DNA from 2 places in the Rhodococcus sp. K11/5 genome. Region 1 is predicted to be linked to the other one. Evidence: riboswitches for the same ligand, from Rfam matches in the RefSeq annotation. Region 1 holds a riboswitch; the other holds the start of a gene.
The links. Region 1 has a riboswitch for cyclic di-AMP ahead of ACY466_RS06180 (transglycosylase family protein). Riboswitches for the same ligand answer to the same signal wherever they lie in the genome.
Positions count from the first base shown of each region.

Region 2: linked by a shared signal. The riboswitch ahead of ACY466_RS13665 (C40 family peptidase) and the one ahead of ACY466_RS06180 (transglycosylase family protein) in region 1 are both predicted to bind cyclic di-AMP.

Region 1 covers NZ_CM143721.1:1,269,856-1,274,491, reverse strand. The annotation lists gene ACY466_RS06190 (YccF domain-containing protein) at 1-346, shown strand, start outside; gene ACY466_RS06185 (glycosyltransferase 87 family protein) at 410-1,696, shown strand; cyclic di-AMP (ydaO/yuaA leader) riboswitch at 1,859-2,069, shown strand; gene ACY466_RS06180 (transglycosylase family protein) at 2,078-2,674, shown strand; gene ACY466_RS06175 (hypothetical protein) at 2,903-3,094, opposite strand; gene ACY466_RS06170 (helicase-associated domain-containing protein) at 3,155-4,636, shown strand, end outside.
Region 2 covers NZ_CM143721.1:2,894,853-2,899,488, reverse strand. The annotation lists gene ACY466_RS13675 (DEDD exonuclease domain-containing protein) at 1-1,350, opposite strand, end outside; gene ACY466_RS13670 (hypothetical protein) at 1,561-1,794, shown strand; cyclic di-AMP (ydaO/yuaA leader) riboswitch at 1,908-2,078, shown strand; gene ACY466_RS13665 (C40 family peptidase) at 2,094-2,687, shown strand; gene ACY466_RS13660 (C40 family peptidase) at 3,031-4,014, shown strand; gene ACY466_RS13655 (hypothetical protein) at 4,059-4,636, shown strand, end outside.

The DNA.
Region 1 (4,636 bases):
CATCCTCGTCGTGACGATTCCGTTCGGAATCGCCTCGTTCCGCATCGGGGTCTACGCGCTGTGGCCGTTCGGCCGAACCGTGGTGGACAAGCCGTCGGCCGGAACGGGGTCGCTGATCGGCAACGTCCTGTGGATCGTGCTCGCCGGGATCTGGCTGACCATCGGGCACATCGTCACGGCAACGGCGATGGCGATCACCATCATCGGCATTCCCCTGGCGCTCGCGAACCTCAAGATGATTCCGGTGTCGCTGATGCCGCTGGGCAAGGACATCGTCGACAGCGATGTTCGTGATCTGCCGCCGGGCCACGTGCCGGGGTACGTCAAGACCGGTCGCGCTACGTAACGAACGGTTCCTTTCGGCGTGGCTTACCGCGCCGATCGGCATTTTCGGGCCTATCCTCCGTGCGTGGACCCCAAGAATCCGCCGCAACGTTCATTCTCGTCACAACGTGGTGTCGTCGTTCTGTCGGTCATCGGTGCGATCGTCGCGCTCGTCGCCCATGACCGGCTCATCCCCTTCGGCACCCCGAAGTTCGGGCTGTTCGAATTCGGTATCGACGCATCGGTCTACCGGGCGGGCGGCGCCACCGTCCTCGACTCGACCCGGCTCTACGCCGGGGCACTCGTCGGCGAACTCCCCTTCACCTACCCACCCTTCGCCGCCCTGCTGTTCGCGCCGCTCGGACTCCTGGCGGACGCCACCACCCACCTCGTCTTCTGGCTGGGGAACCTCGCCCTGATCTACCTCGTCGTGCGCTGGTGCTGGATCCATCTCGGCTATCGCGACGATCGGTCGCTGCGCATCGTCAGCGCGGCACTGGCCGTGGTGTTCACCTGGCTCGAACCGATTCGGATGACGGTCTGGCTGGGACAGATCAACCTCGTCCTGCTCGCGCTCGTGCTGTGGGACCTCGGCCGACCGGAGGGCAGCCGCCTGCGCGGACTGGGGGCCGGGATCGCGACGGGCATCAAGATGACCCCGGGTCTGTTCCTGGTCCACCTGGCCCTGACCCGGCAATGGCGAGCGCTCGCGATCGGGGCGGCCACCGCCGCGACCTCCGTCGTTCTCGGGTTCGTCGTCCTCTTCTCCGACGCGGCGGCCTTCTGGTTCGGCACGATCTCGGATTCGACCCGGATCGGCGACATCACCTCGGGCGCCAATCAGTCGCTGCGCGGCGCGATCCCGAGATGGTTCGGCCTCGACGAACCATCGGTGGCGCTGTGGATCGCCGTCACGGCCGTCGTCGCGGTCGGGTCACTCCTCGTCGCTGCCGCCGCGCACCGACGCGGACTGACCCTTCTCGGACTGACCGTGTGCGGCCTGACGACGCCGCTGGTGTCGCCGTTCTCCTGGGGCCACCACTGGGTCTGGTTCCTTCCCCTGACGATCCTGAGCCTGGATCTCGCCCTGCGAGCCCGACGGCGGCTCGTATGGATCCTGCCGCTGGCGGTGACACTGCCCCAGATCGCCTGGTTCCATCTGTTTCCGGGCGGCGTCTACGCCATCGGCACGTTCATGCTGCCGCCGTCCAGCGACATCGAGGCAGTGCTGCTGCAGACGGTCTACCCCATCACGGCCCTCGTCGCGATCGTCGGCATCGGCGTGACCCTCCGGATATGTGACTTCCGCCACATAACAACTCGATTACGAACAGGTGACGAGTCGACATTCAGTGCCCGCGTATCCGTCTAGCTGCGCTTACCCGTACTCGAGCCTCACAACCGACCGACCGACCCGCGACCAGGCGAAGTTATCGAACAGTGACATCCGGGCCCGGTTCGTAATAGTGTCCTGCTCGGCCGGAAGTTCGGCCGACGTCCGGCCCGCCGCGCCAAACCTCGTCCCGCGGGTACCGGACACCCGACACGAAACAAGATCAGGGACGGGGGCGGGGGACCCACACGTCCTTCGTAGATAGTTCGGCCGTCACGCAACGAGCCCCACCCGGGTTCGCGTCGACGGTCTTGGGGTGAAGCCACACCGTTCCAGCCAGGAGCGAGTGGGCCGGGCTACCTCTCAGCCCGAATCCGACAGCTGACCTCGCAGGCGCGTGTGGAGAGGATTTCTACCCTTATGAGCGGACGTCATCGCAAGCCGAGCACCACCGGCAAGACCGTCGCCAAGGTCGCTGTCACCAGCGCACTGGTCGGCACCGCAGGCCTCGCCTTCAGCGGCACGGCAAACGCAGCACCCGACTCCGACTGGGACCGTCTGGCCCAGTGCGAGGCCGGCGGCAACTGGGCCATCAACACCGGCAACGGCTACCAGGGCGGGTTGCAGTTCGCACCCAGCACCTGGAGCAGCCACGGTGGTGGCGAATTCGCCGCGACCGCGAACCAGGCCTCGCGTGAGCAGCAGATCGTGGTCGCCGAGCGCGTCCTCGAATCCCAGGGCTGGAACGCCTGGCCGTCGTGCTCCTCGCGTCTCGGCCTGACCAGCGCTCCCACCGAGCGTTCGGCCCCGGCCGCGTCGGCACCCGCCGTCAGCGCACCCGCGCTTCCCGATCTCACCAGCATCCCCGCCACCAGCTCCGACGCGGTGGCCGGCTTGACGCAGATCGTCCAGAACTTCACGTCCGACCCGATGATCCTCGGCTTCCTGGAGCAGGCCACGGCTCACCCGGACGTCGCCGCATTCCTCGAGGCGAACCAGGACTTCCTTCCTCGGTAGTCCTCACCGCACGTCGAAGGCTCCCACCGCATGCGGTGGGGGCCTTCGACGTCTGGGGGTTCGTACCCCTGGCACGAGTGAGGGGCACCCTCGGTCCGTCTCGCGAACCGAGGGTGCCCCTCACTCGGATGGGCGCGCTGTCGACCGCGAGTCAGGGGCACCCCGACCACTCGTGACGGACCGAGCGGCACCCTCACTCCGGCACCGGCACCGGCACCGGCGTACCGATCAGCGGTTGATCACCGTGTGCGGATGCGCGTACGGCAACGAGTCGACCGGCAACGGGAACTCGATCTCCTCGCCGTACGGGGACAGGCTGCCGGCGCGCGCGGAGGCCAACTCCGTCACGGGATGGTCCTCGTCGTCGACGCCGTGGGGCCAGCCGGGATCTACGTATCGCTTCTTCGCTTCTTTCGCCATGACTCATTTTGGCACTAGGGGTCGAACCTCCGCCAGTGCAGGTCTCTAGGCTCGAGGGCGATGAGCGCGAACGACGGTCCGACGGCGGACACCCTCACGGACTGGTTGGCGTCCCGAAGCGACGACGACCTGGCCGAACTGTTGCGGTTGCGTCCCGACCTGACCATTCCGCCCCCACCCACCCTGGAGGTGCTCGCAGGCCGCTCCGAGCAACGCGCGTCGGTACTGCGGGTGGCGGACGACCTGGACACTCTCGCGCTGACGATCCTCGAACTGCTCGCACACGAGGGCGCCGACCGCGCGCCCGTCCCCCGCAGGACGCTCGACCGGTTCATCGGCAAACTCGCGACCAAGAAGTCCGTCGATGCCGCGCTCGGCGCGTTGCGGACACGAGCGCTGGTGCGCGGCACCGCCGACCTGACCATGGTCGCGGCCGCCCGCGACGCGATCCCGTGGCGCGTGGGTCGTTTCCACGACGCGGATCCCGCCCTGACCGCGGACGTGGTGACGACCCGGCTCGCGACGCTCGACGATCGCGAACGAGATCTGCTCGCGACCCTGACCAAATCGTCGTCCATCGGGCGCACCCGCGACGCGGCCCCCGGAACCCCACCCGATCGGCCCGTGCAGAAGCTCCTCGGAGCCGGTCTGCTGACCTGGCTGGACGAGAACACGGTCGAGCTCCCCCCGCAGGTCTCGCAGGCGCTCCGAGGGGAACCGGTCACCGATCCCACCCTGCTGAGCCCACCGGCGGCGACCACCGAGAAAATCACCGTCGCCGACGTCGACGCGGCCGCCGCGGGCGAGGCCCTCGAACTGCTCCGGCAGTGCGAGGACGTGCTCGACTCGCTCGGCCGCACGCCGGCACCGATCCTCAAGGCCGGCGGTCTCGGTGTACGCGAGGTGCGCCGCATCGCCAAGAGCGTCGATCTCGACGAGGCCCGCACCGGGTTCGTCGTCGAGATCCTGGCGGGCGCCGGGTTGGTCTCGGTGGGCTTCCCCGATCCGCCACCGGCCGGCGAATCCGACGACATGTGGGCCCCCACCACCGCCGTCGACACCTGGCTGGCCGCCGGTCCGGCGCAACGCTGGTCCGCGCTCGCCACCGGATGGCTCGACCTCACCCGGCTGCCCTGGCTCATCGGGATGCGCGACGCCAACGACAAACCCATCGCCGCTCTGTCCGACGAAGCGCGATCGGCGGCCGCTCCTCGTGATCGCCGCATCGTGTTGCGAGTCCTCGCCGATCTGGGATCCGGTCGCGCACCGGCCGCGGACGACGTCGTTCGTCTCGCGACCTGGAACCGGCCTCGACTCGCCGGTCGCCTCGGACGGGGTCCGGTGACCCGGTTCCTCGCCGAAGCCGCATCGTTGGGGATCGTCGCTCGTGGCGCGCTCTCCTCCCCCGGCCGGGCCCTGCTGGCCGCACCGGACTCCGCGACCGCCGCAATGCACGCCGTGCTTCCCGCCCCCATCGACCACGTCCTGGTGCAGGCCGACCTGACGGTCGTGGCGCCGGGGCCGCTCACGCCCGAACTCGCG
Region 2 (4,636 bases), 1.6 Mb from region 1:
GCGCTGCAGGGTTCTCAGCACGGTCACCGTCGCGGCCGTCCGATCGCGGAGGCGGGCTGCGTTCTCGAACAACTCTGCGCGCGAGAGTTCCTCGATACGGGCCAGCGCGGTCTCGACGACCCCGGCGGAGTGCCCGTCGACGAGTTCGACGAAAGCCGCCGGAGCCGACGCGTAGTCCAGCGCGGACAGGGGTCCGGCCGCGGCGGCCGTGCATCCACCCACCGCCTCGACGGGACACTTCTCGTGCCGGGCCGATACGGCGATGCGGTGCGTGCACGAGCGAAGACCGGTGTACTCGGCGAGAGACGCCGCCGCCTCGGCCGCCGCTCCCCGGACGGAGAACGGACCCAAGGCTCCCGGTGCGGGCGCGCGCACGATGGACAGCCGCGGAAACGCCTCGGCGGTGAGAGCGATCCACCAGCCCTTGCGGGGGTACTTCGATCGCCGGTTGTACGGGGGCGTGTGCGCGCTGATGAGTCGGAGCTCGCGCACACCGGCTTCGATCGCGTGGCTGCACTCGACGTGATCCACGCGGGTGGCGAGCGCGACCATCTCCTTCATCCGCCCGCGGGTCTCGGAACCCGTGAAGTAGTTGCGTACCCGTCGATGCAGGTTGTTCGAGGTTCCGACGTAGAGGACCTCGTCCGAGGGGCCCCGGAACAGGTAGACCCCCGGCGCGTGCGGCAATCCCGCGGCCAGTCCGCGCTTGGCGCGATGCGCCGCAGGAACCGTGGGCAGATAGTCGATCAGTTCGGCATAGCTGTGGACGCCCTGGTTGCCGACCCGTTCGATGAGTCCGTGCAGGACGTCGACCGTCGCCCGCGCGTCGTCGAGTGCACGGTGAGTGGGCCGAGTCGACGACCGGAACACCGTGGCCAGGGCCGAGAGCTTCACCGACGGTGCCTCGTCCCGGGTGAGAACGCGGCGAGCGAGTTTCACGGTGCAGAGAACCTGGAACGACGGCCACGCCAGATCCATCCGAGTGGCGGCCGCTCGGAGGAAACCGGTGTCGAATCGCGCGTTGTGCGCGACGAGCACGCATCCGCGTGCGAACTCGACGAAGGCCGGCAGCACTCGCTCGATACGCGGGGCGTCCACGAGCATCGCGGTGGTGATGCCGGTCAGCGCGACGATGGTGGGCGGGATGGAGCGCCCGGGATCCACGAGTGTCGACATCTCACCCAGCACGCGGCCGCCGCGCACCTTGACCGCACCGATCTCGGTGATCGCGTCCTCTCCCGGCCGACCCCCGGTGGTCTCGAGGTCGACCACGACGAAGGTGGTCTCGCGCAGCGACGCGTCGAGTTCGTCGAAGGCGAGTTGGTGCGCTCCCGAGTGCGGCGTGATCACCCCGAGGACGTTAGAGGCGTCCACCGACAGAATTCGGCGACGATCGCGGGTTCGCGTTCGTGTCGGAGGTCGCCGTTACGTTCGGGCGGCAAGGTCGCGAACCGAGCCGAGACCCGGTGAACCGAGCCGAAACCGAGATGAGACGAGGATCACATGATTGTCGATTGTGGCGACTGCCGGGTGCGGGGACTCGCGTGCCAGGACTGCGTGGTGTCGGTCCTCCTGGGGGTTCCGGAGCTCCCGGCGCGGGGCTCCGGGGAGCCCGGCGGGTCCCGGTACGGGGCTCGGCGATTGCGGCTCGAGCAGGACGAACACGACGCCATGGAGGTTCTGGCCGACAGTGGACTGATACCGCGATTGAGGCTCGTCAGCAGTGAGATCCCCAGCGGCCGCGAGGCGCACGACGGTGGCCGAGGTGATGCGCCGGACCACGCTGCGGGGTGATCTCACCGTGATCCAATCGCGACACGAACCGGGTGGGCTCGACATTGTGGATGCCGTTTCGTAATCTTTCCGAGACATTGCGGAGTCGTGCAGATCCACCCGAGGAATGCGTCGCAGTGTCACCGCCTAATCGGCCTCCTCTTTCCGGGGTGGTCGTACCGGGAACCCACCGTTACACCGGGGTGAATCCTTCTCCCCGCGGCCTCGCCGCGGTTCGAAGGTAGGGCTGATCTTCCCAGCCCGAACCCGTCAGCTAACTCGGTCGGCGGATGAACGGAAGAAATGGAGCACCTCTTTTCGTGGCGAAACACCGTAAACCCAGCAGTGCCACGCGGCCCGTCCGCAACGTTCTCATCGCCGGCGCCCTCACTGCAGGAGCTGTCGCCATCCCCGCCGCCCCGGCCTTCGCGGCCCCGGTGGCAATCCCCGGAATCGGGACCTTCGAGGTTCCCGACGAGATCCTGAGCCAGCTGCCCCCGATGCCGGTTGCTCCGCAGCTGCCCGCGGTTCCCCAGGTTCCGCAGCTCGCACCCGCGGCTCCGGTGCAGAGCGCCGCCCAGGCCGCCGTCGCCGCGGCCGAGAGCAAGGTCGGTGCACCGTACGTCTACGGCGCAGCGGGCCCCAACGCCTTCGACTGCTCCGGCTTGATGCAGTGGGCCTACCAGCAGGCCGGCATCTCCCTGCCGCGCACCAGCTACGACCAGGCCGCCGCCGGTACCTCGGTCTCGCTGGGCAACCTGCAGCCGGGGGACATCGTGTCCTTCTACGGCGGCTCGCACTCCGGTATGTACGTGGGCAACGGCAACGTCGTGCACGCGTCCACCGAGAGCCAGCCGGTCAAGGTCGTTCCGCTGTCATCGATGCCTGCCGACGGCGCAAGCCGCTACGTCTGATCCGAGTCGATCGTGTGAGAGGGTGTCGTCGCATCAGCGGCGGCACCCTCCTCGTCGGTCGGGGGCATGAATCGATCCGCCCCCAGAAACAAGTGGAGCGGTCGGTTATGGACGTGTTCTCACGTCGACAACCCCGTTTCGCGCCGGATAAACCGAATCCTGGACAGTGTCCGCACGCTCGTCGTAATCTTTCCGAGACCTCGATGGTCGCAGAGGTCTCGAATCGCTTCACCTGATCGGAGAACCATCCACCGTGTCGTCAGCCTGGTCGAAGTCGCACCGGACCGCCGTGTCTCATCGATGCCGCGCGCTGGTTCTCGCCGGATTGTTGGGCGCCACCGTGATGATGTCGACGCCGGTGGCGGGTGCTGATCCCGTACCCGGCGCGTCCGGTAGCGCCGCGATGACGGAACTGGCCGACCTGTCGCGCGCTTCGGAGGAGACCACCGAGGCGATGCACAACGCCCAGATCGACCTCGACGCCAAGATGGCGGCGCAACGGGAAGCCGAGGATCGCCTCGCCCGGGATCGGTCCGCCGTGGACGCTGCGAACGGTTTGATCGATTCGGTGCGGCCGACGGTCGACAAGATCGCGCAGGCGAACTACCAGGGTGCGCGGACCAATCGCCTGTTCGCGCTGATGGTCAGCGATTCGCCGCAGCAGATGCTCGACCAGATGTCGGCGCTCGACGTCATCTCCACCGACGCGGCCGCGCAGGTCGCCACCTTCCGTGAGGCGACCGATGCCGCCGCAGCGGCCGAGCAGTCGTCCCTGCAGTCCGCCGACGCGGCCCGCATCGCGACCGAGCAGGCGCGCGCTCTCAGTGACGATCTACAGAACAAGCAGAGTCGATTGCAGGCTCAGATCGACGACGTGGTGGCCGCATTCGCCGCGCTGTCCGAGGCGGAGCGAGCGGAACTCGCAGGTTCCGCGTTTCCTCCCGGCTTCGATCCCGCGTCCATTCTGGGTTCGTTGACGCCGGGTTCGCAGGCCGGTGCCCTTCAGGCAGCGTTCACCCAGATCGGCAAGCCCTATGTGTGGGGCGCGACCGGTCCCGACGGATACGACTGCTCCGGGCTCGTCGTCTGGGCGTACAACCAGGTGGGCAAGACCCTTCCGCGCTCGAGTCAGGCGCAGGCAGCCGGCGGCACGCCGGTGGCGAAGAGCGATCTGCAGCCGGGTGACGTGGTTCTGTTCTATCCCGAGGCGTCGCACGTCGGCCTCTACGCCGGCAACGGGAACATCGTGCATGCCTCGACCTTCGGCGTACCCGTCCGAGTCGAGTCGATGGAATCCTGGCCGTTCCACAGCGCGCGCCGGTACTGATCATTCGCACCGTTCGACGGTCGGCGCTCGCTCTGGCGTTGGTGGTGACGGTGGCGACCGGTTGTGCCGGAACGCCCCCGCCCACCTCGGACGCTCCGTCCGGGGCCGCGGCGAGTTCGTTCGACGACCAGCGCACGGCGGGGGTGCAGGCCCTGCTCGACGCGTGGACGGTCGCCCTTCGCGACGGCGACGAGGACGCCCTGCGATCGCTGTTCGATCGGGGTGCCGACCCGGGGTTCGTCGAACGTGAAGTCGAACGTGCCCGCAATCTACGGGGAGTTCCGCTCTCCGACTTCGGATACGAACTGATCGACGAACCCGAGACCCCGGTTCCGACCGAACTCGCGGAGTCGTTGTCCGCCACCGATGTCTGGGCCCCGCACGTGGTGCTGCGCTATGCGTACGCCGAGGCCGACATCGACTCCACCCGCCGCGACGTCACCCTCGTCGTCGCCCGCCGAGGCGACACCTGGGCGCTGGTCTCGGACGACGACCTCCCGCAGTACGGCCGCATCACCTGGCGCGGGCCGTGGGACTTCGGGCCGGTGGTCACCGAGTCCGTGCAGACCGGTGACACCACGTCGATCGTCGTCGGCCACCCGGAGCAACGGGCGCTGATCGA